DNA from 4 places in the Enterobacter sp. genome. Region 2 is predicted to be linked to each of the others. Evidence: predicted binding sites of a transcription regulator. Region 2 holds the regulator's gene; each other region holds the start of a gene.
What was found. Region 2 encodes CRP, which controls carbon source genes, mostly activating them, when cyclic AMP is high. Its sites were predicted from a motif close to ATGTGANNNNNNTCACAT; they were not measured.

Region 1 (7,766 bases), on a different contig from region 2:
CACGTCCGGAGGCGAGTTTTTTCATCGCCTGGCGATAGTTATCCTGCGCACGATCCAGGCTTTGCCCGACTGAAGACATGTCGTCCACAAAGAGGCGCATTTTGTCGTACAGCTTGCTGGCACGATCGGCAATCTGCTGCGCGTTGCGACTCTGGTGCTCATAGCGCCACAGGTTCGCAATGGTGCGTAACGCCACCAGCAGCGTGGTGGGGCTGACCAACATAATATTATTTTTGAGCGCTTCGGTTATAAGCTCAGGCTGCCTGTCGAGTGCCAGCAGAAACGCGGGCTCTACAGGAATAAACATCAGTACATAGTCCAGCGAGCGCAGACCCGGCAGCTGCTGGTAGTCTTTTCTGCCGAGCAGGCGAATTTGATTACGTACGGAGGCAATGTGCTCCTGCAGAGCTGACTCGCGCGTGTAGTCATCGTCCGCATTAAAGTAACGTTCATACGCCACCAGCGTCATTTTAGCGTCAATCACCACATCTTTGCCCTGCGGCAGCCGCACGATCACATCCGGCTGCATTCGTGAGCGGGCGTCGTTTTCGATACTCACCTGCGTTTCGTATTCATATCCTTCCCGCAGACCAGAAGCTTCCAGTACGCGGGTCAGCACCACCTCACCCCAGTTGCCCTGGGTTTTGTTGTCCCCTTTGAGCGCTCGGGTGAGGTTGACCGCTTCTTGTGCCATCTGGGCATTCAGCTGCTGAAGATTACGAATCTCATGAGCCAGGGTGTGCCGCTCACGGGCTTCCTGACCAAAGCTGTCCTGTACCTGACGGCGGAAGCCGTCCAGCTGTTCACGCAGGGGCGTCAGCAGACTGTTCAGGCTCTGGCGGTTTTGTTCGTCAACGCGGCGGTTGCTGTGCTCAAAAATGCGGTTCGCGAGATTCTCAAACTGTTCGCTGAGACGCTGCTCGCTGTTGATCATCTGGCGGATTTTGTCTTCCGCATGCAGTTGGGTGGATTCAAGGCGGGTGGTCACTTCGCGGAGATCGGCCTCCAGTGACGTGTTGATATCACGCAGGTTGCGCAGCTCGTTGTTGAGCAACTCACACTCATCGCGCCAGTGTTCGCTCAGCGCAAGCTGCTGTTTTATAGCGCTTAAATCAGCGACCATCTCTTCTCGCTCAGCCAGCTGGTCGGCCTTCTGCTGCGCATGCTGGTAGCTGGAAATCAGCCAGCCAATCCCTAAGCTCACCAACGCAATCACCGCGTAAATCAGGATTGAGATATCCACAATGCCCCCTGCATCAACGTATTACCCGCACAAAATAGAATTGTGCTGTATAAACGTCCAGTTTGAAAGGGTTTTCCTGCGAGGCGCTACGCAAAAAATAAAGGCCGAACGTGTCGGCCTTTGATTTAAGAAGAGAGGACTAGATCAGGCGACGCGCTGCTTCCACCACGATTTTCACTGCATGACTTTCGGTCTGCTTCATGGTTTCGGCGTTCGGGATCTCCTGCTGGGTACGGTTGACGATAACGCCCGCCACCATACCGGCACGCAGACCCTGGCTTGCGCACATGGTCAGCAGCGTTGCGGATTCCATTTCGTAGTTCATCACACCCATGGACTGCCACTCTTCCATTGAGCCTTTGAAACGGCTAACCACGCGGCCTGAGAAGGTATCGTAACGCTCCTGGCCCGGGTAGAAGGTGTCGGAAGACGCGGTTACGCCCACGTGAGTGGTTGCGCCTACGGATTTCGCAGCTTCAACCAGCGCGGTGGTACATTCGAAATCAGCCACTGCCGGGAATTCCATTGGTGCAAAATGCAGGCTTGCGCCGTCCAGACGGACGGACGCGGTCGTGACCAGAACGTCGCCGACGTTGATATGCGGCTGAATAGCACCGGTCGTACCGATACGCAGGAAAGTGCGGATGCCCAGCTGCGCCAGCTCTTCAACAGCAATAGACGTAGACGGACCACCGATACCGGTAGAGCACACGATCACCGCTTTGCCATCCAGCTCTGCGCGCCAGGTGGTGAACTCACGATGGGCAGCCAGCTTGACCGGCTTATCCATCAGCGCGGCGATCTTTTCCACACGCTCCGGATCGCCAGGGACGATGGCGAGCGTAGCCCCTTGTAAATCGTTTTTAGTAAGGCCGAGATGAAAAACATCAGACTTAGACATAGGTGACTCCTCTGTGGGTCGGTTAGTCAGAAGAAGTAAAACGGTACTTTACAGAAGCAGTAAGCATATTTTCGTGACGAACCTCACCATGAATGAAAATGGTTACATTGAATTTCCATAAAAAAGTGATTTACATCACATTAACAAGTTATATCGCCAGGTGCTGCACAAAAGATAGACCGTTTAAGGCACTGTGAGTTGTTAACCTGGTGTCTATATTTACCTTTGCGCTAACTCATTGGTACGGAGAATGCCATGACTGAAAAAACCGGTTTTGCACCTGCTGCGGCCCCACATGCTTCAACCATCGTGTCGACTCCAGAAGCGGCAATTACCGCGGGCGAGACCTCTATTCCCTCGCAGGGGGAGAATATGCCTGCTTATCACGCCCGACCAAAATCGGCAGAGGGTCCGCTACCCATCGTGATTGTGATTCAGGAAATATTTGGTGTTCACGAACACATTCGCGACCTCTGCCGCCGGCTGGCGCTGGAAGGGTATCTGGCCGTTGCGCCAGAGCTCTACTTCCGTCAGGGCAATCCGAACGACTACAGTGATATTCCAACATTGCTCAGCAACCTGGTCAGCAAAGTCCCGGACGCGCAGGTGCTGGCCGATCTCGATCATGTCGCCAGCTGGGCGGCGCGCAACGGCGGCGATCCGCATCGTCTGCTGGTCACCGGTTTCTGCTGGGGCGGTCGCATTAGCTGGCTGTATGCCGCGCATAACCCGCAGCTCAAAGCTGCTGTCGCCTGGTACGGCAAACTGGTGGGTGAAAAAACGCTGAATTCGCCTAAACATCCCGTCGATATCGCCACCGAGTTAAATGCCCCCGTGTTAGGGCTTTATGGCGGTCAGGACACCGGTATTTCGCTGGATTCGGTAGAAACCATGCGCCATGCGCTGCGTGCGGCCAATGCGAAGGCGGAGATTGTGGTGTACCCGGATGCCGGGCATGCGTTTAACGCCGATTATCGTCCGAGCTATCACGCGGAATCAGCCAAAGATGGCTGGCAGAGAATGCTGGCGTGGTTTAGCCAGTACGGCGGTAAGAAAGCGTAATAACAATAAGCCCGGAGGCGGTTACGCCTTACCGGGCCATCCAATACCCCTACGCCTGACGCAAATTCTGCGCTGCCTTCACCATGTTCGCCAGCGCTGCGCGGGTTTCAGGCCAGCCGCGGGTTTTCAGTCCGCAGTCCGGGTTTACCCAAAGACGCTCTGCCGGAATACGCTGGGCCGCTTTTTTCAGCAGGGCTTCAATCCACTCCACGCTCGGCACGTTCGGGGAGTGGATGTCGTACACGCCCGGCCCGATTTCGTTCGGGTAGTCGAATTCTTCAAACGACTCCAGCAGCTCCATATCTGAACGCGAGGTCTCAATAGTGATCACGTCGGCGTCCAGCGCGGCAATAGAATCCATGATGTCGTTAAATTCGCAGTAACACATGTGGGTGTGGATCTGAGTGTCGTCCTTCGCCACCGCGGCGTTGATGCGGAACGCCTCCACGCCCCACTGCAGGTAGGCGTCCCAGTCGCTGCGACGCAGCGGCAGACCTTCGCGCAGGGCCGGTTCGTCAATCTGAATAATGCCAATGCCTGCGGCTTCCAGATCCGCCACCTCATCACGCAGCGCCAGGGCGATCTGTTTGGCGATGGTTTCACGGGTCACGTCTTCACGCGGGAAGGACCAGCAAAGAATGGTCACAGGACCGGTGAGCATGCCTTTCACCGGCTTGTCGGTCAGGGACTGGGCGTACTTCGCCCACTCAACCGTGATCGCTTCCGGACGGCTGACGTCACCGATGACCACCGGCGGCTTCACGCATCGGGAGCCATAGCTCTGCACCCAGCCGTTCTGGGTAAAGACGAAGCCGTCCAGGTGCTCGCCAAAGTATTCCACCATGTCATTACGCTCTGCTTCACCGTGCACCAGCACGTCCAGCCCAAGGCGTTCCTGCTCGATAATCGCCTGCTTGATGTGTTCCGCGATCCCGGTGCGGTAGTGATTCGCATCCAGATTGCCCTTTTTAAAGTCCAGACGCAGGCCGCGGATCTCGGTGGTCTGCGGGAAGGAACCAATCGTCGTGGTCGGCCACGCAGGCAGATTGAAGCGGGCGCGCTGGGCTTCGGCGCGCACCTCATACGGGCTCTGGCGCTGGCTGTCCTGGGCGGTGATGGCCGCCAGACGTTTTTCCACCGCCGGGTTATGCACGCGCGCGGAGTGGCGGCGCGCCCGGATCGGGGCGCTCCATTCGGTAATTGCCGCCGTGTCGCCGCTGTTCAGCGCGTCGCGCAGCAGGGCCAGCTCTTCACATTTTTGCAGCGCGAAGGCAAACCAGCTCTTTACTTCAGGGTCGAGACGGGTTTCCACGCTCAGGTCGATCGGGCTGTGCAGCAGCGAGCAGGACGAGGCCACCCACAGCTCACGTTTACCGACGATGTCTTTGATTTGTGCATATTTCTCGGTCAGATCGGCGCGCCAGACGTTACGGCCATTCACCAGACCGGCGGAGAGCAGCCAGTCTGCGGGCAGGCGCTTATGCAGCTCCGTCACATCATCTTTACCGTGTACAAGGTCTACGTGCAGGCCCTGCACCGGCAGCGCGGTAATCGTGTTCAGGTTCGGCGTCACGCCTTCGAAATAGGTTGTCAGTAGCAGCTTCACCTCCCCGGTGAGCGCATCATACGCCGGTTTGAAGGCATCGAGCCATTCCTGAGGCAACTCGAGCACCAGCGCCGGTTCGTCGATTTGCACCCACTGAATGCCGCGTTTGCCCAGCTCAATCAGCACCTGTTTGTAGACCGGCAGAATGTCCTTCAGCAGGCTCAGACGATCGAACTGCTCGCCTTTGACTTTCCCCAGCCACAGATAGGTCACTGGCCCCAGCAGCACGGGTTTAACCTGGTGGCCCAGCGCCAGCGCTTCGTCCACTTCATCCAGAAGCTGCGTCCAGGTCAGTTTAAACTGCTGACCTTTTACGAACTCCGGCACCATATAGTGATAGTTAGTGTTAAACCACTTAGTCATTTCCGCCGCTGCCGCTGGCTCACCCGTTGGCGCACGGCCACGGCCGATGCGGAACAGGGTATCGATATCTACCGATCCATCTTTGTTCTGATGACGAGCCGGCACGTTGCCAAGCAGCAGGCTGGTCGTCAGAACATGGTCGTACCAGGCGAAATCGCCCACCGGCAGCAGGTCAATGCCCGCCTGCTTCTGCTGATCCCAGTGGCGGGCGCGCAGCTCGCGTCCCACCGCCAGCAGCTCTTCACGCGTGGCGTTACCCGCCCAGTAGCTTTCTTGCGCTTTTTTCAGCTCGCGACGCAGGCCAACGCGAGGGAAACCGAGAGTGTGATTGCGGATTGTCATGGTGTACCCCTTGTGAAATTCGTTATTTAGACGTCCAGATGTTTACACTTCTATAATTGGCAGGTACTGTATATTCCTCAAGCGCAAAATGTTCATGGCGAAGTGAAGGACTTTCATGATCGAGATTAAACACCTGAAAACGCTACAAGCGTTGCGAAACTGCGGTTCGCTCGCGGCTGCTGCGGCCACGCTGCACCAGACACAGTCCGCCCTTTCTCACCAGTTCAGCGATCTGGAACAACGCCTCGGCTTCCGTCTTTTTGTGCGTAAAAGCCAGCCGCTACGCTTTACGCCGCAGGGTGAAATTCTCCTTCAGCTGGCGAATCAGGTTCTGCCGCAAATCGCGAGCGCGCTGCAGGCGTGTAACGAACCGCAGCAGACCAAACTGCGTATCGCTATTGAGTGCCACAGCTGTATTCAGTGGCTGACCCCCGCGCTTGAGAACTTCCGCCAGAAGTGGCCGCAGGTGGAGATGGACTTTAAATCCGGCGTGACGTTCGACCCGCAGCCATCGCTGCAGCAGGGCGAGCTGGATCTGGTCATGACCTCTGACATTCTGCCGCGCAGCGGCCTGCACTATTCGCCGATGTTTGATTATGAGGTGCGCCTGGTGCTGGCGCCGGACCACCCGCTGGCGGCCAAAACGCGCATCACGCCGGAAGACCTGGCGACGGAAACGCTGCTGATTTACCCGGTTCAGCGCAGTCGTCTGGATATCTGGCGTCACTTCCTGCAGCCCGCGGGCATTAGCCCGCAGCTGAAAAGCGTGGATAACACCCTGCTGCTGATTCAGATGGTGGCGGCCAGCATGGGTATCGCGGCGCTGCCGCACTGGGTGGTGGAGAGTTTTGAACGCCAGGGCCTGGTGGTCACCAAAACCCTGGGTGAAGGACTGTGGAGCCGGCTGTACGCCGCCGTGCGCGATGGCGAGCAGCGTCAGCCGATTACGGAGGCGTTTATTCGCTCAGCGCGGAACCACGCGTGCGACCATCTTCCGTTTGTGCGGAGCGCGGAGCGACCCAGCGTCGATGGACCCACAGCGAAGCCAGGATCACCGCTCCCCCAATAAGGAAGCTTGGCCAGTGCGGCTGTTGCTGCCAGATGGCAAGGTTGACCAGCAGCCCTGCCGGGACATGCACGTTGTTCATAATCCCCAGCGTACCGGCGTCGACCTGCGTCGCGCCGTAGTTCCACATGAAGTACCCCAACCCGGAAGCCACGACGCCCAGCCAGACCAGAACACCCCACTGTACGATGGTGGTAGGCAACTTTTGCGGGTTACCGAGCATAAACCACGCCGCTACCGCGACAATCGCGGCGCCCATATAAAACCATGCGAACGCGTTATGCTGCGGCATCGGACGGGTTTCCATCAGGCGTTTGTAGCCCACCATGCCGATAGCGAAACTGATGTTGGCGAGCTGGACGAACATCAGCCCGGTCCAGAAGTGATCGCTTACTTTGTCGTAGCGAATAATCGCCGCGCCAATCACCGCCAGCGCCGCGCTCAGCAGGTATCCCCAGCGCAGACGGCGTTTACTCAGCAGATCGTAAATCAGCGTGATGTAGAGCGGCGTCAGCACGGTAAAGAGCAGGAATTCCGAGACGGACAGATAGACGTAAGCCCGGAAGCTGAACAAATACATGATGCCGAGCTGCATCGCCCCCACCAGCATATACAGCACAATCGTTTTCAGCGACTGTCCGCGCGTGCGCAGAAACGGCAGGAACACCAGTGCCGCCAGCCCCACGCGCATCAGCACCGAGAAGTAGCTGTCGACCGAACCGGCAAGGTATTCGCCAATCAGGCTAAAGGAGAAGGCCCACAGGATAGTGGTGATAATGAGTAGCGCCACAATGCTTGTCTCTCAGAAAGAAGGAGAGGCATTGTAGCGAACTCTTTAGTTGACAACTGGGCAATAAACAATCAAGTGAAGATTATTCAAGGAACAGCTTGCGCAGATACTTCGGTACCGCGTTGTCAGCGTTAGAACCAATGACTTCCAGTTCAGGGTGGAGATCCTTCAGACGCTGGTGCGCGTTCTGCATGATGCAGCCCTTGCCTGCCATTGAAAGCATCTCGGCGTCGTTCATGCCGTCACCGAAGGCGATACAGTCTTTGAGCCCGAAGCCCAGGCGTTTCGCAACCGCTTCCAGCGCGTGACCTTTGGAGACGCCACCCGCCATCACTTCAAGACAGGTCAGGGTTGAGAAGCTTACGTTGACGCGATCGCCCCAGCGAGCGTTGA
Region 2 (7,766 bases):
CGCCGTCATTGTCTCCGCGCCGTTTATGCTCGAGCAGTGCAGCTACCATATGGATAAAGGCTTCTCCCGCGTCTACCAGCGTTACCTCCTCAACCTCCTGAAGGCCAACGCGGCACGTAAACTGAAGGCCTACCCGGATACCCTGCCGGTCAGCCTGCGCCAGCTGAAAAAGGTACGCCGCATTCGCGAGTTCGACGACCTGATCACCGCGAAAATTCACGGCTTCGCCGATGCGATTGACTATTATCGTCAGTGCAGCGCCATGCCGCTGCTCAGCAAGATCACGCAGCCAACGCTGATTATTCATGCCAAAGATGACCCGTTTATGGATCATCACTCGATTCCCGCGCAGGAATTCCTGCCCGACAACGTTCACTATCAGTTGACCGAGCACGGCGGCCACGTCGGGTTTATCGGCGGCACGCTGCGCCGCCCGAAAATGTGGCTTGAGGCGCGTATTCCTGACTGGCTAACCCCTTATCTTGACGGTGCAAAATGATTATTCCCTGGCAGGATCTGGCTCCCGAAACGCTCGATAATCTGATTGAAAGCTTTGTATTACGCGAAGGCACCGATTATGGTGAACAGGAACGCTCGCTTGAGCAAAAGGTCAACGATGTAAAGCGCCAGCTGAAAAGCGGCGACGTGGTGCTGGTGTGGTCAGAACTGCATGAGACGGTCAATATCATGCCCCGCAACGCGTTTCACGGCTGATCTTCCACCCTTTTCAGTCAGGGAGTTGCTATGTCTGCCAGACATCCGGTTATTGCCGTTACGGGATCGAGTGGTGCGGGAACCACCACCACAAGCCTCGCATTTCGCAAGATTTTCGCCCAGCTGAATCTCCGTGCGGCGGAGGTCGAGGGCGACAGCTTTCACCGCTACACGCGTCCGGAAATGGACATGGCCATCCGTAAGGCGCGCGATCTGGGTAAACACATCAGCTACTTCGGCCCGGAGGCCAACGACTTCGGCCTGCTGGAACAAACCTTTATCGAGTACGGTCAGAGCGGCAAAGGGCAGTCCCGCAAGTATCTGCATACCTATGATGAAGCCGTTCCCTGGAATCAGGTGCCGGGAACTTTTACCCCATGGCAACCGCTGCCGGAACCCACTGACGTCCTGTTTTACGAAGGATTACACGGCGGCGTGGTCACCCCGCAACACGACGTGGCGCGCCACGTGGACCTGCTGGTCGGTGTGGTCCCTATCGTGAACCTGGAGTGGATCCAGAAGCTGACGCGCGACATGAGCGAACGTGGCCATTCGCGAGAGGCGGTAATGGACTCGGTGGTACGCTCCATGGAAGATTACATCAACTTCCTGACGCCGCAGTTCTCCCGCACCCATATCAACTTCCAGCGCGTGCCGACGGTGGATACCTCCAACCCGTTTGCCGCCAAAAGTATCCCATCCCTGGATGAGAGCTTTGTGGTGATTCATTTCCGCAATCTCGAAGGCATTGATTACCCCTGGCTACTGGCCATGCTGCAGGGCTCGTTTATTTCGCACATGAATACACTGGTCGTACCGGGCGGAAAAATGGGGCTGGCGATGGAGCTCATCATGACGCCGCTGGTGGAGCGACTGATGGAAGGGAAACAGATTGCGTGAGCATGTTCCCTCTCCCTGTGGGAGAGGGTTAGGGTGAGGGCATCAACACGCACGATGCCCCATCAATCAAGCCTCGATCACTTCATACGAATGCGTGATTTTTACCGCTTTCTCCAGCATTAACGCTACAGAGCAGTACTTCTCCGCAGACAGGTCCACCGCACGTGAAACCGCCGCATCTTTCAGTTCTTTACCCGTGACCACAAAGTGCAGGTTAATATGAGTGAACAGACGTGGCGCCTCTTCACGACGTTCTGAGGTGAGTTTAACCTCACAATCCGTCACGTCATGACGACCTTTTTGCAGAATCGACACCACGTCAATGGCGCTGCATCCGCCTGCCGCCATCAGCACCATTTCCATTGGGCTTGGCGCTTTATCGCCGGAGTTACCGTCCATTAAAATCTGGTGCCCTGACGCGGACTCGCCCAGGAACGTTAAACCTTCAACCCATTTCACGCGCGCTTGCATATTCTTAAACTCCAACGTTGCATTTTTGGTGACAGATTACGCGTGCGTTACATTTCTCGCAATGGAAGGCGACCTGCATCATGCTGAAGCGAGACACCAGGAGACACGCGGCGAAAGCTATGCTAAAACACTCTGGATGCTACAGTAATACATTGACGTTACACATGTATGCAGAGGACATCAAACTTTACTGGCTGCGAAACGTTACGGTAGCCGACTTCCCAGGGTATGGGTAAGAATTCGATTGCAACCCCAGAGTCCGGATGCATCTGATGACTCTGGTGACAGCTTATAACAGAGGATAACAGCGCATGGTGCTTGGCAAACCGCAAACAGACCCGACTCTCGAATGGTTCTTGTCTCATTGCCACATTCATAAGTACCCATCTAAGAGCACGCTGATTCACCAGGGTGAAAAAGCGGAAACGTTGTATTACATCGTTAAAGGCTCGGTGGCAGTGCTGATCAAAGATGAAGAAGGGAAAGAGATGATCCTTTCTTATCTGAACCAGGGCGATTTCATCGGTGAACTGGGCCTGTTTGAAGAGGGCCAGGAACGTAGCGCCTGGGTTCGAGCAAAGACAGCATGTGAAGTGGCTGAAATTTCTTACAAGAAGTTCCGTCAGCTGATTCAGGTTAACCCTGACATCCTGATGCGTCTTTCTTCCCAGATGGCGCGCCGTCTGCAGGTCACCTCAGAGAAAGTGGGTAACCTCGCCTTCCTGGACGTTACCGGCCGTATCGCGCAGACCCTGCTGAACCTGGCGAAACAGCCAGACGCCATGACCCACCCGGACGGCATGCAAATTAAAATTACCCGTCAGGAAATTGGTCAGATCGTCGGTTGCTCCCGTGAAACAGTGGGCCGTATCCTGAAAATGCTGGAAGATCAAAACCTGATCTCCGCCCACGGTAAAACCATCGTGGTCTACGGAACGCGTTAATTCCGCTTAAACGGCGTGCCATCGCCAGGTGTCACGCCGTTTTTGTCTCTATTCCCCATGTGGCGCAGGCTGATCTATCACCCGGAAGTTAACTACGCACTGCGACAAACGCTGGTGTTGTGTCTTCCTGTGGCCATAGGTCTGATCCTCGGACATCTTCAGCAGGGCCTGCTGTTTTCCCTCGTGCCCGCCTGCTGCAACATCGCCGGTCTGGACACGCCGCATAAGCGCTTTTTCAAACGCCTGATCGTTGGCGGCTGCCTGTTTGCGGGCTGTAGCCTCGCCGTACAGCTTTTACTGGCTCGTGATATCCCGCTGCCGCTGATCCTGACCGTGCTGGCGATGACCCTCGGCGTCACGGCGGAAATCAGTTCGCTGCACGCTCGCCTGCTTCCCGCGTCGCTGATTGCGGCCATCTTCACGCTGAGTCTCGCCGGGAATATGCCGGTGTGGGAGCCGCTGCTGATCTACGCTCTGGGGACGCTGTGGTACGGGCTGTTTAACTGGTTTTGGTTCTGGCTGTGGCGGGAACAGCCGCTGCGCGAATCCCTGAGCCTGCTCTATGTGCAGCTTGCGGATTACTGCGAGGCCAAATACACCCTGCTCACTCAGCATACCGATCCGGAAAAATCCTTACCGCCGCTGCTGACGCGCCAGCAGAAGGTGGTGGATCTCATAAGCCAGTGCTATCAGCAGCTACACATGCTCACCGCCAACAAGAATCACGAATACAAACGGCTGCTGCGCACCTTCCAGGTCGGGCTCGATCTGCAGGAACATATCTCCGTTAGCCTTCATCATCCGCAGGAGGTGCAAAAGCTGGTCGAGCGCAGCCACGCCGAAGCGGTGATCCGCTGGAACGCGCAGTCCGTCTCCGCACGCCTGCGGGTGCTGGCCGATGATATTCTCTATCACCGCTACCCCACGCGCTTTAACATGGATAAACAGCTCGGCGCGCTGGAGAAAATCGCCCGCCAGCATCCGGATAACCCGGTCGGACAGTTTGCCGCCTGGCACTTCAGCCGCATCGCCCGGGTGTTGCGCACCCAGCGTCCGCTTTATCCACGAGACCTGATGGCGGATAAGCAAAAACGGCTGCCGTTATTGCCCGCGCTCAAAAGCTATCTTTCTTTTAAATCTTCCGCCCTGCGCAACGCCGCAAGGATTAGCGTGATGCTCAGTACCGCCAGCCTGATGGGCATGGCGCTGCATCTGCCGAAGCCCTACTGGATCTTAATGACCGTGCTGTTTGTCACCCAGAACGGCTACGGTGCCACGCGGGTGCGTATTCTGCACCGGGCGGGCGGCACCATGGCCGGACTGATCATTGCGGGCGTGACGCTGCACTTCCACGTGCCGGAAGGCTATACCCTTGCAGGGATGCTGGCGATCACGCTGGTGAGCTATCTAATTATCCGCAAAAACTACGGCTGGGCGATGGTGGGCTTTACGGTGACGGCGGTATATACCCTGCAGCTGCTTACGCTCAATGGCGAACAGTTTATTGTCGCCAGGCTGATTGATACTCTGATCGGCTGCCTGATTGCCTTTGGCGGCATGGTCTGGCTCTGGCCGCAATGGCAGAGCGGGCTGCTGAGACAGAACGCCCACGACGCGCTGGAGGCCGACCAGCAGGCCATTCGCCTGATCCTGAGCGACGACCCGCAGCCGTCCCCGCTGGCGTATCAGCGCATGAAGGTCAACCAGGCGCACAACGCCCTTTTCAACTCGCTCAACCAGGCGATGCAGGAGCCAGGCTTTAACTCGCACTATCTTGCCGATATGAAGCTCTGGGTGACGCACAGCCAGTTTATCGTCGAGCACATTAACGCCATGACCACGCTGGCGCGCGAGCACACGATGCTGACGCCGGACCTGGCGCAGCGCTATCTGCAGTCATGTGAAATTGCGTTGCAGAGGTGCCAGCAGCGCCTGGAGTATGACGCGCCGGGCGAGTCGGGAGACTCAAACATTCTGGAAGCGCCGGAGACGTTGACCCACGGGCCAATGAGCACGCTGGAGCAGCACTTGCAGCGCGTGCTGGGGCATCTGAACACCATGCACACCATTTCGTCGGTGGCATGGCGTCAGCGTCCGCATCACGGCATTTGGTTAACGCGCCGGTTGAAACGAACCGAATATTAGCCTTTAACGATCTTCGCAACCGCCGCGGCAAAGCGGGTTAACCCGTCTTCAATATCCTTATCCTCCACCACCAGCGACGGCGCAAAGCGCATCACGTCCGGCCCGGCGTTGAGCACCATCACCCCTTCGCGAGCGGCGGCGTGCAGAAAGTCGCGCGCGCGGCCCTTGTACCGCGGCTTCAGCTCGGCGCCAATCAGCAGCCCCATCCCGCGGATCTTGCTGAACACGTCGTACTGCTCATCAATCTTTTTCAGGTGCTTCACAAACAGCTCGCGCTTCGCGCTAACGCCGTTCAACACCTTTGGCGTGTTGATGATGTCGAATGCGGCACCCGCCACGGCGCTGGCCAGCGGGTTACCGCCGTAGGTGGAGCCGTGAGAACCGACGTGGAACGCAGAGGCGATCTCCTGTGTCGTCAGTACCGCACTCACCGGGAAACCACCGCCAAGCGCTTTGGCACTGGTCAGAATATCCGGCGTCACGCCGTAGTGCATATAAGCGAACAGATCGCCGGTACGCCCCATCCCGCACTGCACTTCATCAAAGACCAGCAGCGCCTGATGCTCGTCGCACAGCGCGCGCAGCCCTTTCAGGAATTCCGGGGTTGCCGCAGTCACGCCGCCTTCACCCTGGATCGGCTCGACAACAACTGCGCAGGTGTGGTCGTCCATCACCGCTTTCACCGCGTGCAGATCGTTAAACGGCACGTGGACGATATCGGCCGGTTTTGGGCCAAACCCGTCGGAATACTTCGGCTGGCCGCCAACAGAGACGGTAAAGAAGGAGCGTCCGTGGAAGGCGTTGTGGAAGGCGATGATTTTGGTTTTATACGGGCTGTGGCGCGTTGTCGCGTAGTAGCGCGCCAGCTTAAAGGCAGTTTCGTTGGCTTCAGTGCCAGAGTTCATAAACAGCACGCGTTCCGCGAAGGTCGCATCAATGATCTTGCGGCCCAGGCGCAGCGCCGGTTCGTTGGTGAACACGTTGCTGGTGTGCCACAGGGTTTCGCCCTGGGTTTTCAGCGCCTCCACCAGCGCGGGATGGCAATGACCCAGCGCCGTGACCGCAATACCACCCGCGAAATCCACATACTCTTTACCCTGCTGATCCCAGACGCGGCTGCCTTTTCCCTTCACCGGGATAAATTCAGCCGGTGCATAAATCGGCAGGATCACTTCATCAAATGTCGCGCGGGTAATTGCTGGTTGTTCAGTTGCCATGTCATGACCATCCATTTTATGTCACAGTGATTGTGAAAATATAATCACAAAATATGCATAAAAAATCACAGCAAGGCAACAGATATTCAGCGATGGAGGAAATTTGCCAGCAGCGCGTGCCCCTGCTCGCTGAGGATACTTTCCGGGTGGAACTGCACGCCTTCGAGATCCCATTCGCGGTGGCGAATCCCCATGATCTCCTGCGTATCGCTCCAGGCGGTCACCTCAAAGCAGTCGGGCAGCGTCGACGGGTCAATGACCAGGGAATGGTAGCGCGTCACGGTTAACGGATTATTGAGCCCCGTAAACACCCCGGTGCCGGCGTGGGTGACCGGAGAGGTTTTACCGTGCATCACTTTCACGGCGCGCACGATGGTGGCACCAAACGCCTGGGCAATTGCCTGATGCCCCAGGCAGACGCCCAGGATTGGCAGCTTGCCGGCATAGTGCTGGATAACCTCCAGCGAAATACCCGATTCCGACGGAGTGCAGGGGCCGGGTGAAATCACTATTTTCTGCGGCGCCAGCGTCTCGATATCGGCGAGAGCGATCTCGTCGTTACGGCGGACAACCACCTCTGCACCCAGTTCACAAAAATACTGGTAAAGGTTCCAGGTGAAGGAATCGTAGTTATCAATCAGCAGAATCATGGCGGCTCCCGAAAAAAATGCCGCCCTATTCTACTCAGATTCCCGCGCTTCGCTCACTACTTTGGCAAAGATTGCGTTTAACGCGGTTAAATCTCCCGTTGCGCCACTTCGGTTAGCCGCAACCCACTGCTCGGGGTCGATATCACGCCAGTCCAGCGAGTAGCCCGCGTGGAGCGACAGCTGCTCAAAGAAAACGCGTTGGGCAATACCGTTGCCACGCATAAACGGATGCAGCATGTTGATTTCGCAGTAGTAGTGGCTAACTCTGTCAACAAACGCAGCTTTCTCAAGACCCACAAGATACTTTTCGCTTTCCAGCGCCGCCATCAGCTCGTTCCCCATCTTTTCGATGTACTCAAAATGGCAGAAGGGAATGTCACCTTTAAAAATATCCTCGGTACGGAGCTCACCTGCCCGCTTCATCTCACTGCGGTACAGATGACGATGAATAAGGCACAGATGGGGTAGCCCGGGCGCGGAAGGCCCAAGCTCCAGCGTCTCAATATGGGGTTCTGAGGGACCATTACCTTTTTCAAGGAGACAACTGGCCTGTAAATTGACGTTACGCTGCTGTTCCCAGAGACGGGATTTTTGCTTGTCGGTGAGTTTTTTCACTTAACGCCTCCCTGAATAGTCCGTTTGCCACAAGTATAAGCAGCAAAACGCGCTTTCGCAGGGAGGGCTACATAACGCGGGCCGGAGAAGCCCGCGCTCAGAAGAGTTAC
Region 3 (7,766 bases), on a different contig from region 2:
TGGATAACGGCCCCCCTTGCTCCAGAGTTCTTTGCCAGCCAGGGCTGTTCTCAACCTTACTTTTCCATGCCTGAATATGCGGCAGGTTGTTAATACCGCCGCGCGCCAGCAGGGCAAAAATCGGAAAGCTCATCTGGATGTCGGCCATGCTGAGCGTATCCCCGGCAAACCAGCTGTTTTTAGCCAGATGTGATTCAATAAAGCGCGCATGGGTTTCCAGCTGGCGGTTGAGGTACGCTTTCTGCACCCCCTGCCCCAGCGCTTTCCCCAGGGTTCTGATACCAAACGGCACCGGCGGTTTGCCGAGGCTGCTGAAGACCAGCTTCATTAGCAACAGCGGCATCAGCGATCCTTCCGCGTAGTGCAGCCAGAAGCGGTACTGCACCTTATGCGCCGGATCTAAAGGCTTAAGCCGCGACTCGGGATCGTAAGTTTCCTGCAGGTACTCCAGAATGGCGCCAGACTCCGCAAGGATCAGCCCGTTATCTTCGATAACCGGTGATTTACCCAACGGATGCACCTTTTTGAGAGCCTCCGGTGCCAGCATGTTTTTTTGGCGCTGATAGTGAACGATCTCATAAGGCAGGCCGAGTTCTTCCAGCGCCCAGATGGCGCGGTGTGAGCGCGACTGGTTAAGGTGGTGTACCGTGAGCATGGCTTTCTCCTGTTATTCATACTTTTTAACTATAGAAAATTGAACAACACCGCGAAAAAAATTCGGCTAAAAACCGGCCAGCGACGCTGGCGAAAAAACGGGGCTTGCATAAAATTAAAGTGTCAGCACAATCCGGAACCTCCCCAACCAGCTCGACACTGAGGGGTGCTGACGTCGGGGGAAACCCTCCCGTGAACCAGCGGGATAGAGTGAAAGACAAAGACCGGGAAAAACTAAAGCGCCCTTATGTGGCGCTTTAGTTCTTTATGTGCTTTTTGCCGCGCAATCTCAATCCTCTTCCAGCAGCCGTGCCCCCGTCCCCTGCTCGCCCAGTTTGTCCCCGGGGTTACGCAGCGGGCAGTCACTGCGCGACAGGCAGCCGCAGCCGATGCAGCCATCCAGCTCGTCACGCAGAGCGACCAGCGTGTGAATACGCCTGTCCAGCTCTTCACGCCACTGGGACGACAGCTCTTTCCACTCTTTCGGACTCAGCGTGTGCCCTTCCGGCAGTACCCCAAAGGCCTCACCGATCGTGGCCAGGGGAATTCCGATTCGTTGCGCAATTTTGATTATCGCCACGTAGCGGAGCACGTCGCGAGTATAGCGACGCTGGTTACCCCCGTTACGGATGCTCTTGATTAACCCTTTGCTTTCATAGAAGTGGAGCGCCGATACCGCAACGCCGCTTCGCTTCGCCACTTCACCGGGAGTTAAAAGCGCTTTAATTCGCGGCAATCTCTTTTCCATAAAACCTCTTTACCTCAAGTTAACTTGAGGAATTATACTCACCCGCAGAGAAAACGACGAATTAACCGAGATAGTTGTATCTACAGAGGGGCAACCTTATGTCGCATCAGCAGATTATTCAGACGCTTATTGAATGGATTGATGACCATATCGACCAACCGTTGAACATTGATGTGGTCGCGAAAAAGTCGGGCTATTCGAAATGGTATTTACAGAGAATGTTCCGCACGGTCATGCATCAGACGCTGGGTGAGTACATTCGCCAGCGCAGACTTCTGCTGGCAGCGCAGGCGCTACGCTCAACGCAGCGGCCCATTTTTGATATCGCGATGGATCTTGGCTATGTGTCGCAACAAACCTTTTCCCGCGTGTTTCGCCGCGAGTTTGACCGTACGCCGAGCGACTATCGCCACCAGTTGAATTAATCACTCTCAGTGCAAAGGCTGCTGCTGCCAGGTCATAAATTCCTGGGGCGGCATCGCTTTCGCGAAGTGCCATCCCTGACAAAACTGGACGCCGCGCTTCAACAGCCAGCTCACCTGCTCTGCCGTCTCTACCCCTTCCGCAATGGTTTTCAGGCGCAGGCTCTGCGCCATCTCGATAATATGCTCGGCGATCAGGTGGCTGGTACTGTTGGTCGTTAAGGTATCAATAAACGATTTATCAATCTTCAGGATATCCACGTTCAGCGAGTAGAGGTTGTGCAGGTTCGAGTAGCCGGTACCGAAGTCATCGATCGCGACTTCATAACCCGCCTGACGGAAAGCCTGAATCACCGGCGTGGTTTTTGGCACATCAATAAAACCACGTTCCGTCACTTCAATTTTGATTTGCTGCGCGCGGACGGCGTAGTGGCGAGCCTTGTCGGAAATCATAGCGATCAGCCGCGAGGAGTGAAAATCCGTGGCCGACAGGTTAATCGAAATATAGAGATGCGGATGCTCGGCCAGGAAATGGCCCAGATCGTTGAACACCTCCTCAACGACATAGTCCGTAATCCGCTCGCTCATTCCCTCATTTTCCGCCAGCGGAATAAACTCAGCCGGGCTCATCACCTGCCCGTTAAAACCCGGCCAGCGTAACAACGCTTCCGCACCCACACACTGGTTGTTCTTGATATCAATAATCGGCTGATAGTGGACGCAAAGCTGTCGCTTGTTCAGCGCCCGGTGCAGTAAGCGCCCCGGTGAATTAAGCTCACGATGGGTACGGGACCATACCAGCAAAATAATAATGCTGCAGATCATGCCCAGCGGTAGCGTCAACGTCGCCTGGTGATAAAGCGTTTCATAAAAGCGTTTATTCGATGTCGACACAATGGCCGCAATAGGTCTTTTGGGAGACGTTACTATCGTATAAAAGCGGTTATCTTTTTGAAATACCGATTCCTTATCTCGAATCATCGAATTTAATAAAGAAACATTGGCTTTCTGGCTAACCGAAAAGAAAGCATTGGTTACCGTGTCGTACACCCCCCACGAGAGAGAATGATCCGCGGACATGACTTCGCTGTATGAAAGCGGATTGACGACCACCACATAATTTCCGCGCTGCATATATGTCATTTTATAGCCATTATAAAATGGGGTATCGCGATAATAATAGATAGCGACGTCAGGTTTACGCGTGTAATTAGCGACAGGAATAGCGTAGGGATGATCCGGTGTAAAAACGGTCGAACAAAGAAAATTCTGACCTTCAGCGTAAATTAAATCGGCGACAAACAGGCGGCCACGAACAACGTTCAGCATATATTGACGGTGTCCCGGCGTGCAAAGCTCACCCTGATATTTTTCAGCCTCGTCCCGGGCCAGCTCAACTTGTTGAATAACCAGCTCTGTTTTGTCCAAAGCCAGTTCAGCAAATGTGCGTAGCTGTGCGCTTGTTTCAGACACGGCGCGTAGCTGGGCAAACCATAGCGCAAGCATCACCGGCAGCATAACTACCATGATGATCCCTACCACCCTGAGCATTTTGCGCTGCGCGCTACGATTCATTTCCCGCCCTATATCCCTGCATGTTGTACGCCTGTAGTAATGAAGGCCGGATGCTTTGTTAAACAGGTGATTACGTTGCATGAATCATGCAAAGTTAGCAACTGACTTTTAGTATTAAAAATCTTAAATTTCGTTATGACGATAATATTTTCCCGTAAGTTAAACTGTAAGTATTCGTTCCGTTTCAATTAAGGGAAATAATTATCCAGCCCGCCGGGGCCGACGGAAAGATAACACAACAGGCGATCGTTGATTAAGCCAAACGTCTGACAGCATGAAAAAAGTACAACATCGTCATGACGTTTTATGCTATTTGCGCCGGGTACTGTGTTTGTTGATTTATAAATAATCAGTCTTGACCACAGTATTTTCAGTAATGGCGGAGAATAACGCCCCTGTTATAAAAACCGAATTTGCGGTATCCCCACTTACCCGACGGTCGTTTCCGGCACGTTGTGGGTTCACTTCCTCATGCGCCGAGGCTGGTCCTGCCTACAGAATCGCTTTTCCTGAGGAATAAAATCCTCTTTTTTGATCGCACTGGCACTGGCGAATAAATCATCAATTGTGATATAGTTCACACATATTTTGTAACGAGAAACACTGTTTCATTCAGTTCGTCTGTTTTGTAGAGGATGGGTTTTATGGCAACCATTACTACCAGCATGGTTCTTCTGCGCTGGCCTTTGTTGAGTGCGGTACTGATGTTTTTAGCCAGCACGCTGAACATTCAGTTTCGTAAATCTGACTATGCGGGTCTTGCTGTCATCAGCACCCTGCTGGGGCTGGGCGCTGCCTGCTGGTTTGCAACGGGTCTGCTTGGTATCACCCTGTTGGATATCGCTGCCGTCTGGGAAAATATTAAAGTGGTGATGGTTGAGGCGATGAGCCACACGCCGCCAGACTGGCCGATGGTGATTACCTGATCCCTTACGGAATAAAAAAACCCAGACGATGGTCTGGGTTTTTTGTTTAGCACGCGGAAATCAGAACGGAATGTCGTCGTCGAAATCCATTGGCGGTTCGTTAGACGGCGCCGGAGCAGACTGCTGCTGCGGACGAGACTGTGCTCCGCCGCTGAACTGGTTGCCACCCTGCGGCTGCTGAGGCTGACCCCAACCGCCCTGCTGCTGGCTCTGACCGCCACCTGCAGGTGCGCCGCCGCCCTGACGGCCACCCAGCATCTGCATGGTGCCGCCCACGTTGACCACTACTTCAGTCGTATACTTCTCAGCTCCGGACTGATCGGTCCATTTGCGGGTACGCAGCTGGCCTTCGATATAGACCTGAGAACCTTTGCGCAGATATTCTCCGGCCACTTCGGCCAGTTTGCCAAACAGCACAACGCGGTGCCATTCGGTCTGCTCTTTCATCTCACCGGTCGCTTTATCACGCCAGGATTCGGAAGTAGCCAGCGTAATGTTGGCAACTGCGCCACCACTCGGCATGTAGCGTACTTCCGGGTCCTGGCCCAGATTACCGACGAGAATCACCTTGTTTACGCCTCTGCTGGCCATGTTCGTGTCTCCTGAATACGTTTCTTAATAGTGTAAACGCGCGAGTGTACCATTTCCATGCTGCACTTTGATAGTTGCGTAGCACGTTCCAGAGTTCTCCCGCAACTCAACATTGTTACACAGCGAATCAGAAAATGCATTCCAATACTGTATATTCAAACAGGTCAAATTGTGTCATAATTAGCCGTTTCTGACAGCCGTTTGTCCTTCAAACAAACCAGGCAATCCGTGTTCCAACCGGGAAAGGTGAATGGATAAGATCGAAGTTCGGGGCGCCCGCACCCACAATCTCAAGAATATCAACCTCATAATCCCTCGCGACAAACTCATTGTCGTGACCGGGCTTTCGGGGTCTGGCAAATCCTCACTGGCTTTCGACACTCTGTATGCCGAAGGACAGCGTCGTTACGTTGAATCGCTCTCGGCGTACGCTCGTCAGTTCCTGTCACTGATGGAAAAACCGGATGTCGACCATATTGAAGGGTTGTCACCTGCTATCTCTATTGAGCAGAAGTCCACGTCGCATAACCCGCGCTCAACGGTCGGTACCATTACCGAAATTCATGACTACCTGCGTCTGCTGTATGCCCGCGTGGGCGAGCCGCGCTGCCCGGACCACGACGTCCCGCTGGCGGCGCAAACCGTGAGCCAGATGGTCGATAACGTGCTGTCGCAGCCGGAAGGCAAGCGCCTGATGCTCCTTGCGCCAATCATCAAAGAGCGTAAGGGCGAACACACCAAAACGCTGGAAAACCTGGCAAGCCAGGGCTATATCCGCGCCCGTATCGACGGCGAAGTGTGTGACCTGTCCGATCCACCAAAGCTGGAGCTGCAGAAGAAGCACACCATCGAAGTGGTGATTGACCGCTTTAAGGTGCGCGACGATCTCGCCACGCGACTGGCGGAATCCTTTGAAACGGCGCTGGAACTCTCTGGCGGCACGGCCGTGGTCTCCGACATGGACGATCCAAAAGCGGAAGAGCTGCTCTTCTCCGCCAACTTTGCCTGCCCGATTTGCGGCTACAGCATGCGCGAGCTGGAACCGCGCCTGTTCTCCTTTAACAACCCGGCGGGCGCGTGCCCGACGTGTGACGGCCTGGGCGTGCAGCAGTATTTCGATCCGGATCGCGTGATCCAGAACCCGGAGCTGTCGCTGGCGGGCGGGGCCATTCGCGGCTGGGACAAGCGTAACTTCTACTACTTCCAGATGCTGAAATCGCTGGCAGAACACTACAAGTTCGACGTTGAAGCGCCGTGGGCCAGCCTGAGCCCGAACGTGCACAAAGTGATCCTGTTCGGTTCCGGTAAAGAGAACATCGAGTTCAAATACATGAACGATCGCGGCGATACCTCCGTGCGTCGCCACCCGTTCGAAGGGGTGCTGCACAACATGGAGCGCCGCTACAAAGAGACTGAATCCAGCGCGGTGCGCGAGGAGCTGGCGAAGTTCATCAGCAACCGCTCCTGTGCCACCTGTGAAGGAACGCGCCTGCGCCGCGAAGCGCGCCACGTGTTTGTGGAAAACACGGCGCTGCCGACCATCTCAGACATGAGCATCGGCCACGCGATGGACTTCTTCAATAACCTGAAGCTCTCCGGCCAGCGCGCGAAAATAGCCGAAAAAGTGCTGAAAGAGATTGGCGATCGCCTGAAATTCCTGGTGAACGTCGGCCTGAACTACCTGACGTTATCCCGCTCGGCAGAAACGCTCTCCGGCGGTGAAGCGCAGCGTATACGTCTGGCGAGCCAGATTGGCGCGGGTCTGGTAGGCGTGATGTACGTACTGGATGAGCCGTCCATCGGCTTGCACCAGCGCGACAACGAGCGTCTGCTCGGCACGCTGGTCCACCTGCGCAACCTCGGCAACACGGTAATCGTGGTCGAGCACGATGAAGATGCGATCCGCGCGGCTGATCACGTGATCGATATTGGTCCGGGCGCAGGCGTACACGGCGGGCAGGTGGTTGCAGAAGGGACGCTGAAGGACATCATGGCGGTGCCCGAATCGCTGACCGGTCAGTACATGAGCGGCAAGCGTAAGATTGAGGTGCCAAAACAGCGCGTAGCGGCAGATCCAGAAAAAGTGCTGAAGCTGACCGGCGCGCGCGGCAACAATCTCAAAGACGTCACCCTGACGCTGCCTGTTGGCCTGTTTACCTGTATCACCGGCGTATCCGGTTCCGGTAAATCGACGCTGATCAACGATACGCTGTTCCCGATTGCGCAGACGGCGCTGAACGGCGCGACGCTGGCCGAGCCGGCGCCGTACCGTGACATCCAGGGGCTGGAGCATTTCGACAAAGTTATCGATATTGACCAGAGCCCGATTGGCCGTACCCCGCGCTCTAACCCGGCAACCTATACCGGCGTCTTCACGCCCGTACGTGAACTGTTTGCCGGTGTGCCGGAAGCACGCTCCCGCGGCTATACGCCAGGACGTTTCAGCTTTAACGTACGCGGTGGCCGCTGCGAAGCGTGCCAGGGCGATGGCGTGATCAAGGTTGAGATGCACTTCCTGCCGGATATCTACGTGCCGTGCGACCAGTGCAAAGGCAAGCGCTATAACCGAGAAACGCTGGAGATTAAGTACAAAGGCAAGACCATCCACGAAGTGCTGGACATGACCATCGAAGAGGCGCGCGAATTCTTTGATGCCGTTCCTGCGCTGGCGCGTAAGCTGCAGACGCTGATGGACGTGGGCCTGACCTACATTCGTCTGGGGCAGTCGGCAACCACGCTGTCCGGCGGCGAAGCGCAGCGCGTGAAGCTGGCGCGCGAGCTGTCAAAACGCGGCACCGGTCAGACGCTCTACATTCTGGACGAGCCGACCACCGGCCTGCACTTTGCCGA
Region 4 (7,766 bases), on a different contig from region 2:
TTCCCGCCAGCGTCGGAAGGGCAAACGGCCAGAAGAAATCGCTCCAGTGAAGCGTACCGTTAAAGACCAGATAGAGGATTTCAACGGTACCGACCACAATATGCGTGGTGTCCGCCAGCGCAATCAGCCAGGTCATCAGTACGATCACGACAATTTTGGCGCTGCCTGCTGAAGGGAACATCCACACCATCGTGGCGATAATCCAGCCGGAGATGATGGCATTCGAGAACATCTCGACCGGCGTGTTTTTCATTACATCCATGCCGATTTTTACAAACGCATCCCGTGTGGGTTCATCAAATATCGGCATATATTCAAACGCCCAGGCCGCGATGCCCGTGCCAATGATATTTCCCAGCAGGACCACGCCCCAGAGCCGAATCAATAAACCGAAATTCCCGAGTGTGGGGTTTTGCATCACCGGCAGAACCGCGGTCACCGTGTTTTCAGTAAATAGCTGCTGGCGGGCCATGATGACAATAATAAAGCCGAAGGTATAACCGAGGTTCTCGAGTAAAAAACCGCCGGGTACGCCCTCCAGCTGCACATGAAATATCCCTTTCGCAAGCAGAGATGCGCCCATTGAGAGCCCTGCAGCGATGGCTGACCAGAAGAGAGCCATCGCGTCGCGCTCCATCTCTTTTTCACCGTCCTGGCGGATATGCTCGTGAATGGCCATCGCGCGGGAAGGGAGTCGATCTTCGTCAATTTCTATTTTCTCGCCGCGCGCTTTCTCCTCGCTTTCAATTTCAAGTTCCTCATTGCTTTCGCCAATTTTTTCTTCGCCCACTTCTTTCATATATGCTCCCGGAGATTGATCTTTCTGTTAAGCGTAGCGGCTTTTGTCGGGATGCCTGTGGGGATGCTCTTAAATTGGCAGCAATGACAACAAAGGTGATACATCTCTTTCAAAGGCATTATAAAATTGCCAGCGAAACGAATTCTAAAAGCCAGGCTATTCTGAGATCAGAGTCACGGTGGTTACTGCCCGTAATTGTGCTCATAGACATCGGTAAACGTGCTGTTACAATCGCTTGCACGTTTACAGACGGAGCATCAGGCTCCGTTACGGATGGCAATCAACGATAGCCATACTGAACAGGGAGATATTTATGAAACTTCGGCTGTCGGCGCTTGCGCTGGGCGCGACGATGCTTGTGGGCTGCGCCAGCTCTGGGGAGCAAACGGGCCGCTCCGATCCTCTCGAAGGATTTAACCGCTCCATGTATAGCTTCAACTACAACGTGCTGGACCCGTATGTGGTTCGCCCGGTGGCAGTGGCATGGCGCGATTATGTTCCACAGCCCGCGCGTAACGGGTTAAGTAACTTTACCAGTAACCTCGAAGAGCCGGCGGTAATGGTGAACTACTTCCTGCAGGGCGACCCTTATCAGGGGATGGTCCACTTTACCCGCTTCTTCCTGAACTCCATTCTGGGGATGGGCGGCTTTATTGACGTCGCAGGCATGGCGAACCCGAAACTGCAGCGTGAACAGCCGCACCGTTTTGGTAGTACGCTGGGGCATTATGGTGTCGGTTACGGCCCTTACGTTCATCTGCCGTTCTATGGCAGCTTCACCGTGCGTGATGACGGCGGTGATATGGTCGATACGCTGTATCCGGTTCTGTCATGGCTGACCTGGCCGCTTTCGGTGGGTAAATGGACGGTAGAAGGGATTGAAACCCGCGCGCAATTGCTCGACTCTGATGGCCTGCTGCGCCAGTCTTCCGACCCGTACATTATGGTACGTGAAGCGTACTTCCAGAATCATGACTTTATTGCCAACGGCGGTAAGCTGAAGCCGGAAGAGAATCCAAACGCGAAGGCGATCGAAAACGAACTAAAAGATATCGATTCTGAGTAAATAAAAAAGGTGAGCAATGCTCACCTTTTTTGATTCTGTCGCGGTTAGAACGCGTAGTTGAAGTTCGTACCGAACAGCCAGGCTTTACCTTCAGAGGTAAACTCGTAAGGGCCTTCCTGGAACGTCACTTTCTGACCGTGCATATAAGATACGCCCGCATCGATGGATGCATTCTCGTTGAACGCATACGTCGCGCCCGCGCTTAACCAGAAACGGTCCTGATCCGGAATGGAAATGGAACGTTTGTCTGCCGGAACCGGGCTGTCGTCAAATGCGATACCGGAGCGGAAAGTCCAGTTTTTATCGTAGTAGTAGGTGGTACCCAACGCAATACGATAGGCGTCGTGGAAGCTTTCGTCCTTATAGAACAGCGTCTGGCCATTGGTTCCGGTCGCTTTCAGCTCCTGGAACTGGCTCCAGCTGGTATAGGCCAGGCTATAGTGGATAGCCCATTGCGGTGCTACACGGTTGTAACCGGACACTTCCCACATTTCTGGTAAATGCAGTGACAGTGAACCTGGAACGGTCTGGTTGGACGTTCCCCAAGGAATGGTTGTACCCGCACCAGGAACCAGGTTGTTCACAGGCTTCAGGATGCCGCTCTTGTAATCGCCGTCGAAGTCAATTTTCACTTCGGAACGATAGGTCAGGCCCCAACGGTTGTTTTTGTCCAGCTCGTACAGGATACCGGCGTTCCAGCCATAGCCCCACTCATCACCTTCAAGACTGGCAATTTTATTGCTGTTTTTAGGCAGGCGTGCAGTCTGTTCCCCGGAATAACGTTCGATTTTGGCATCGGCGTAGACGGCATCAAAGCCCAGACCAAAGCTCCAGTTATCGTTCAGGCGATACGCACCGCTCAGGTTGAGGTTCAGCGTAGTAAGGTCTGTTTTACCGCCGTATTCACCAGCCGGGTAGTTGTTATTGAACTCGGTAGCCAGGCCGTAGTTAGACGTTACGGATGCACCCCAGCCAAACTGTTCGTTAATAGGCGCAACGAAGTGCAGGTTGGGGATCCATGCTGTTGGGGCAATGTTGTCCGCTTTAAGGCTCGCACCCGTATAAGGCGACTTACCAGAAACGTTGACATCAGGGTCGATATAAACCGCACCGGCAGAGAAAGTCGGACGATCGAACATCATGATCAACGCGGGGTTACGACTCGCGTTACCCGCATCATCAGCAATAGCGCCTTCCCCGGAATACGCACGGCCAAGGCCAGAGGAAGAAAATTCGTTTAACTGAAAGCCCGCTGACCAGGCGGAAGTGGAGACGAGTGCCACTGCGACTGCCAGCGCAGTCTTGTTGAACAGGGTTTTCTGGCTCATGACCATAACCTCATTGAGTTATTTTTATTCAATAATTGTTACATACCGTAACAGGAGCGCGAAGTGTAGGGTCTGAGGTATGACAGACAAATCAGACCAGTGGCCAGAGTATAGGTCTGACCAGCCAGAATGTTGCAAGTTTGTTTATTAATATTTTCAAACATGTTTCGCGAAACGAGATCTGGTTGGCAAAATTGTGACCATCGCGACTCACCCAAAAGGGTGGTTTTTGTTCTGGATCATTTTTTAGTGTGATATTGGTCACTTATCCGTTTTTGCGCCATTAACGGCTGGAGAGAGCCCGCGCCGGGGCGTAAAATATCAGCATCGTGTTTATCTCGCGCGCTGCGCGAATACAGAGGAAATTGAGCTATGAGTAAATGCAGTGCTGATGAAACCCCGGTTTGCTGCTGTATGGATGTTGGGACCATCATGGACAACTCCGATTGCACCGCGTCTTACAGCCGTGTGTTCACTAACCGTGCCGAAGCGGAAGAGACCCTGGCCGCGCTGAGCAAGCGTGCGCGTGATGTTGAATCCGATCCGTGTGAAATCAAGTCGACCTTTACCGAAGTGGAAGGCGGCGTGAAGCTGGACATCGACTTTGTTTTCTCCTGCGAAGCAGAAACGCTGATTTTCCAGCTGGGTCTGCGTTAATTTCTGCGGCCTGATGCCCTCACCCCGACCCTCTCCCACGGGAGAGGGCGCAAACATTAAAAACGGTAACCGACGGGTTACCGTTTTGCTTTTACCTTTCGCACCCGGCAACAAACCGCACAAATGCCTCTGTCATACAGGGGCATTTTCTTTTTCTTCTCTGTGTTTTAGCTCGCACTTTTTCGTTTCCCCGATTGGCTGAATGTAAAAAAATGGTTAAGACTATTATCAGGTCAGACCACTTTATGTTTGCGAAAAATTTTTTACAGGGGAGTGTTATGAGTCAGGCATTACCGCTAATTACCCGTCAGGGCGATCGCATTGCCATAGTCAGTGGATTGCGAACGCCATTTGCGCGTCAGGCAACGGCGTTTCATGGCATACCGGCCGTTGACCTGGGGAAAATGGTAGTGGGGGAGATGCTGGCTCGCAGCGAAATTTCGCCTGAGGTCATCGAGCAGCTGGTGTTCGGTCAGGTCGTGCAGATGCCTGAAGCTCCCAATATTGCGCGGGAAATCGTACTCGGTACCGGGATGAACGTGCATACCGATGCCTACAGCGTCAGTCGCGCCTGCGCAACCAGTTTCCAGGCCGTGGCTAACGTCGCTGAAAGCCTGATGGCGGGCACTATTCGCGCCGGAATTGCAGGTGGGGCAGACTCCTCTTCGGTGCTGCCGATTGGGGTCAGTAAAAAGCTGGCGCGTATCCTGGTCGATGCCAACAAAGCCCGTACGACGGGTCAGAAACTCAAACTCTTCTCGCGTTTACGTCTGCGCGATCTGATGCCCGTGCCACCTGCCGTAGCGGAATACTCCACTGGCCTGCGCATGGGCGATACCGCCGAGCAGATGGCTAAAACCTACGGCATTACCCGTGAGCAGCAGGATGCGCTGGCGCATCGTTCACATCAGCTTGCGGCAAAAGCCTGGTCGGAAGGCAAGCTGACCGATGAGGTCATGACCGCCTATGTTCCCCCCTACCGTGAACCGCTTGTGGAAGATAACAATATTCGCGGCACCTCGACGCTGGCGGATTACACAAAGCTGCGCCCGGCGTTTGACCGCAAGCACGGCACGGTGACGGCGGCGAACAGTACGCCGCTGACGGACGGGGCCGCCGCCGTGATCCTTATGACCGAATCCCGCGCGAAAGAGCTGGGCATCACTCCCCTGGGCTATTTACGCAGCTATGCCTTCACCGCCATTGATGTCTGGCAGGACATGTTGTTAGGTCCGGCATGGTCCACGCCGCTGGCGCTGGAGCGCGCGGGGCTGACGATGGCTGATTTGACCCTGATTGATATGCATGAAGCGTTTGCCGCGCAGACTCTGGCAAACGTTCAGCTACTGGCAAGCGAGCGTTTCGCGCGCGATGTGCTGGGCCGCGCCCATGCCACAGGCGAAGTGGATCAGAGTAAGTTCAACGTGCTGGGTGGTTCTATCGCCTACGGTCATCCGTTTGCCGCCACCGGTGCGCGAATGATCACGCAAACATTACATGAACTCCGTCGCCGCGGCGGCGGGTTTGGCCTCGTTACCGCCTGTGCGGCGGGTGGCCTTGGCGCAGCAATGGTTCTGGAGGCTGAATAATGGATATGCCATCTGCATTTAATCTGACGGTTCGCCTCGATAACGTGGCCGTTATCACTATTGATGTGCCTGATGAAAAGATGAATACCCTGAAGGCCGAATTTGGTGTTCAGGTGCGCGCGATGCTAAAGCAGATCCGCGAAAACAAAGCCATTCGCGGCCTGGTGTTTATCTCAGCCAAACCCGACAACTTTATAGCCGGGGCGGATATCAACATGATCGACCGGGCGCAAAACGCACTGGAAGCCGAAGAGCTGGCGCGTCAGGGCCAGCAGGTAATGTCGGAGATCAACAGCCTGCCGATCCCGGTTATCGCAGCGATCCACGGCGCCTGTCTGGGCGGCGGGCTTGAGCTGGCGCTGGCATGTCACAGCCGGATTTGTACTGACGATGCAAAAACCATCCTGGGCCTGCCGGAAGTGCAGCTGGGCCTGCTGCCTGGCTCCGGCGGAACGCAACGACTGCCGCGCCTCGTGGGCGTCAGCACGGCGCTGGAGATGATCTTAACCGGTAAACAGCTGCGCGCCCGTCAGGCGCTAAAAGCCGGTCTGGTCGATGACGTCGTGCCGCAGTCTATTTTACTGGAAGCCGCCGTCGAGCTTGCGCTGAAAGGGCGTCAGGCAAAACGTCCTCTGCCGGTCCGTGAGCGCGTGCTGGCTGGTCCGCTGGGAAGAACGCTTCTGTTCAACATGGTGGGTAAAAAGACGGAACAAAAAACCAAAGGCAACTACCCGGCGGCAAAGCGGATCCTGGAAGTGATCGAAACCGGGCTGTCGCAGGGAAGCAGCAGCGGCTATGCCGCGGAGGCCAAAGCCTTCGGCGAACTGGCGATGACGCCGCAGTCACAGGCGCTGCGCAGCATCTTCTTCGCCAGCACAGACGTGAAAAAAGATCCCGGCAGCGAGGCTGAGCCTGCACCGCTGCGTGCCATTGGCGTACTGGGTGGGGGGCTCATGGGCGGCGGTATCTCTTTTGTTACCGCCAGCAAAGGCAAATTACCTGTACGTATCAAAGACATTAACCCTAAGGGGATCAACCACGCGCTGCAGTACAGCTGGCAGAACCTTGATCAAAAGGTCAAACGCCGCCATATCAAAGCAAGCGAGCGTGATAAAACCCTGGCGATGATCTCCGGTACGACGGATTACAGCGGTTTTGCGCACCGCGATCTGGTGATTGAAGCCGTGTTTGAAGATCTGGCGCTTAAGCAGCAGATGGTGGCAGACGTTGAGCAACATTGTGCTCCGCATACCATTTTTGCCTCCAATACGTCGTCATTACCGATTGGCGATATCGCGGCGAAAGCCGCGCGTCCGGAGCAGGTGATTGGGCTGCACTTCTTTAGCCCGGTCGAAAAAATGCCGCTGGTGGAAGTCATTCCACACGCGACGACCAGTCCGCAAACCATCGCCACGGTAGTCAAACTTGCGAAGAAGCAGGGGAAAACGCCGATCGTAGTAGCAGATAAGGCCGGCTTCTACGTCAACCGCATTCTGGCTCCCTATATTAATGAAGCCATGCGGTTGCTGACGGAAGGCGAGAAGATCGAGTACGTCGACGAGGCGCTGGTAAAGTTTGGTTTCCCCGTAGGCCCAATCCAACTTTTGGATGAGGTGGGAATAGACACCGGCACTAAAATTATACCAGTGCTGGAAGCAGCATACGGCGATCGTTTCAGCCCACCTGCAAATATTGTTTCTGCGATTTTGAAGGACGATCGCAAAGGCAGAAAAAATGAACGCGGTTTCTATCTTTACGGCGCGAAAGGGCGTAAAAGCAGAAAACAGGTCGACCCTTCTGTTTATGGACTTATTACGACTTCTGGTCAGGGAAAACTCTCCGCCGTTCAGTGCGCTGAGCGCTGCGTGATGATGATGCTCAATGAAGCGGCGCGCTGCTTTGGTGAGCAGGCGATCAAGAGCGCGCGCGATGGCGACATTGGTGCGGTATTTGGCATTGGTTTCCCGCCGTTCCTTGGCGGCCCGTTCCGTTACATGGATACGCTCGGCGCGGGTGAAGTGGTTGCAATCCTGCAACGTCTGGCTTCGCAGTATGGTCCACGGTTTACACCGTGTGACCAATTATTGCAGATGGCGGAACGGGGCCAGACATTTTGGCCAGCAAGGGAAACTGTCCTCGTAAGCTGAGGTCAAAGAAGGGTAAATCCTGAGGTGAAGGAACCTGTTCTGGCGATTTTGTAAACAGAGATTGACTATACTTACGCCATTGAGGTAAAAAACAGCGTTTCATTCACCGAATGGATCAGGCACAATGCCCGGCCATCGGGTTTTCTACCTCTCAGCATTTATCGCGGGTAGTTAACGCCG

Region 1: udp (uridine phosphorylase) is a predicted target of CRP. The motif match lies at 2,268-2,285, and genes of this name have one in related genera.
Region 3: ACWYRJ_RS07755 (YjcB family protein) is a predicted target of CRP. The motif match lies at 3,965-3,982, and genes of this name have one in related genera.
Region 4: ACWYRJ_RS00850 (YfcZ/YiiS family protein) is a predicted target of CRP. The motif match lies at 3,443-3,460, and genes of this name have one in related genera.

Annotation. Positions count from the first base shown of each region.
Region 1 covers NZ_CDRQYH010000013.1:50,849-58,614, reverse strand. Annotated here, with positions in the region: gene rmuC (DNA recombination protein RmuC) at 1-1,243, opposite strand, end outside; gene udp (uridine phosphorylase) at 1,383-2,144, opposite strand; gene ACWYRJ_RS06505 (dienelactone hydrolase family protein) at 2,400-3,206, shown strand; gene metE (5-methyltetrahydropteroyltriglutamate--homocysteine S-methyltransferase) at 3,256-5,517, opposite strand; gene metR (HTH-type transcriptional regulator MetR) at 5,633-6,586, shown strand; gene ACWYRJ_RS06490 (carboxylate/amino acid/amine transporter) at 6,474-7,373, opposite strand; gene yigL (sugar/pyridoxal phosphate phosphatase YigL) at 7,456-7,766, opposite strand, start outside.
Region 2 covers NZ_CDRQYH010000005.1:91,815-99,580, reverse strand. Annotated here, with positions in the region: gene ACWYRJ_RS03260 (hydrolase) at 1-499, shown strand, start outside; gene ACWYRJ_RS03255 (YheU family protein) at 496-714, shown strand; gene ACWYRJ_RS03250 (phosphoribulokinase) at 745-1,614, shown strand; gene ACWYRJ_RS03245 (OsmC family protein) at 1,681-2,085, opposite strand; gene crp (cAMP-activated global transcriptional regulator CRP) at 2,397-3,029, shown strand; gene ACWYRJ_RS03235 (YccS/YhfK family putative transporter) at 3,087-5,174, shown strand; gene argD (bifunctional acetylornithine/succinyldiaminopimelate transaminase) at 5,171-6,391, opposite strand; gene pabA (aminodeoxychorismate synthase component 2) at 6,478-7,041, opposite strand; gene ACWYRJ_RS03220 (putative adenosine monophosphate-protein transferase Fic) at 7,072-7,656, opposite strand; gene ppiA (peptidylprolyl isomerase A) at 7,763-7,766, opposite strand, start outside.
Region 3 covers NZ_CDRQYH010000017.1:46,549-54,314, forward strand. Annotated here, with positions in the region: gene ACWYRJ_RS07735 (glutathione S-transferase family protein) at 1-655, opposite strand, end outside; gene soxR (redox-sensitive transcriptional activator SoxR) at 944-1,402, opposite strand; gene soxS (superoxide response transcriptional regulator SoxS) at 1,501-1,827, shown strand; gene ACWYRJ_RS07750 (EAL domain-containing protein) at 1,834-3,399, opposite strand; gene ACWYRJ_RS07755 (YjcB family protein) at 4,044-4,325, shown strand; gene ssb1 (single-stranded DNA-binding protein SSB1) at 4,386-4,916, opposite strand; gene uvrA (excinuclease ABC subunit UvrA) at 5,167-7,766, shown strand, end outside.
Region 4 covers NZ_CDRQYH010000002.1:8,720-16,485, forward strand. Annotated here, with positions in the region: gene ACWYRJ_RS00835 (formate/nitrite transporter family protein) at 1-799, opposite strand, end outside; gene mlaA (phospholipid-binding lipoprotein MlaA) at 1,113-1,865, shown strand; gene fadL (long-chain fatty acid transporter FadL) at 1,910-3,193, opposite strand; gene ACWYRJ_RS00850 (YfcZ/YiiS family protein) at 3,566-3,850, shown strand; gene fadI (acetyl-CoA C-acyltransferase FadI) at 4,129-5,439, shown strand; gene fadJ (fatty acid oxidation complex subunit alpha FadJ) at 5,439-7,586, shown strand.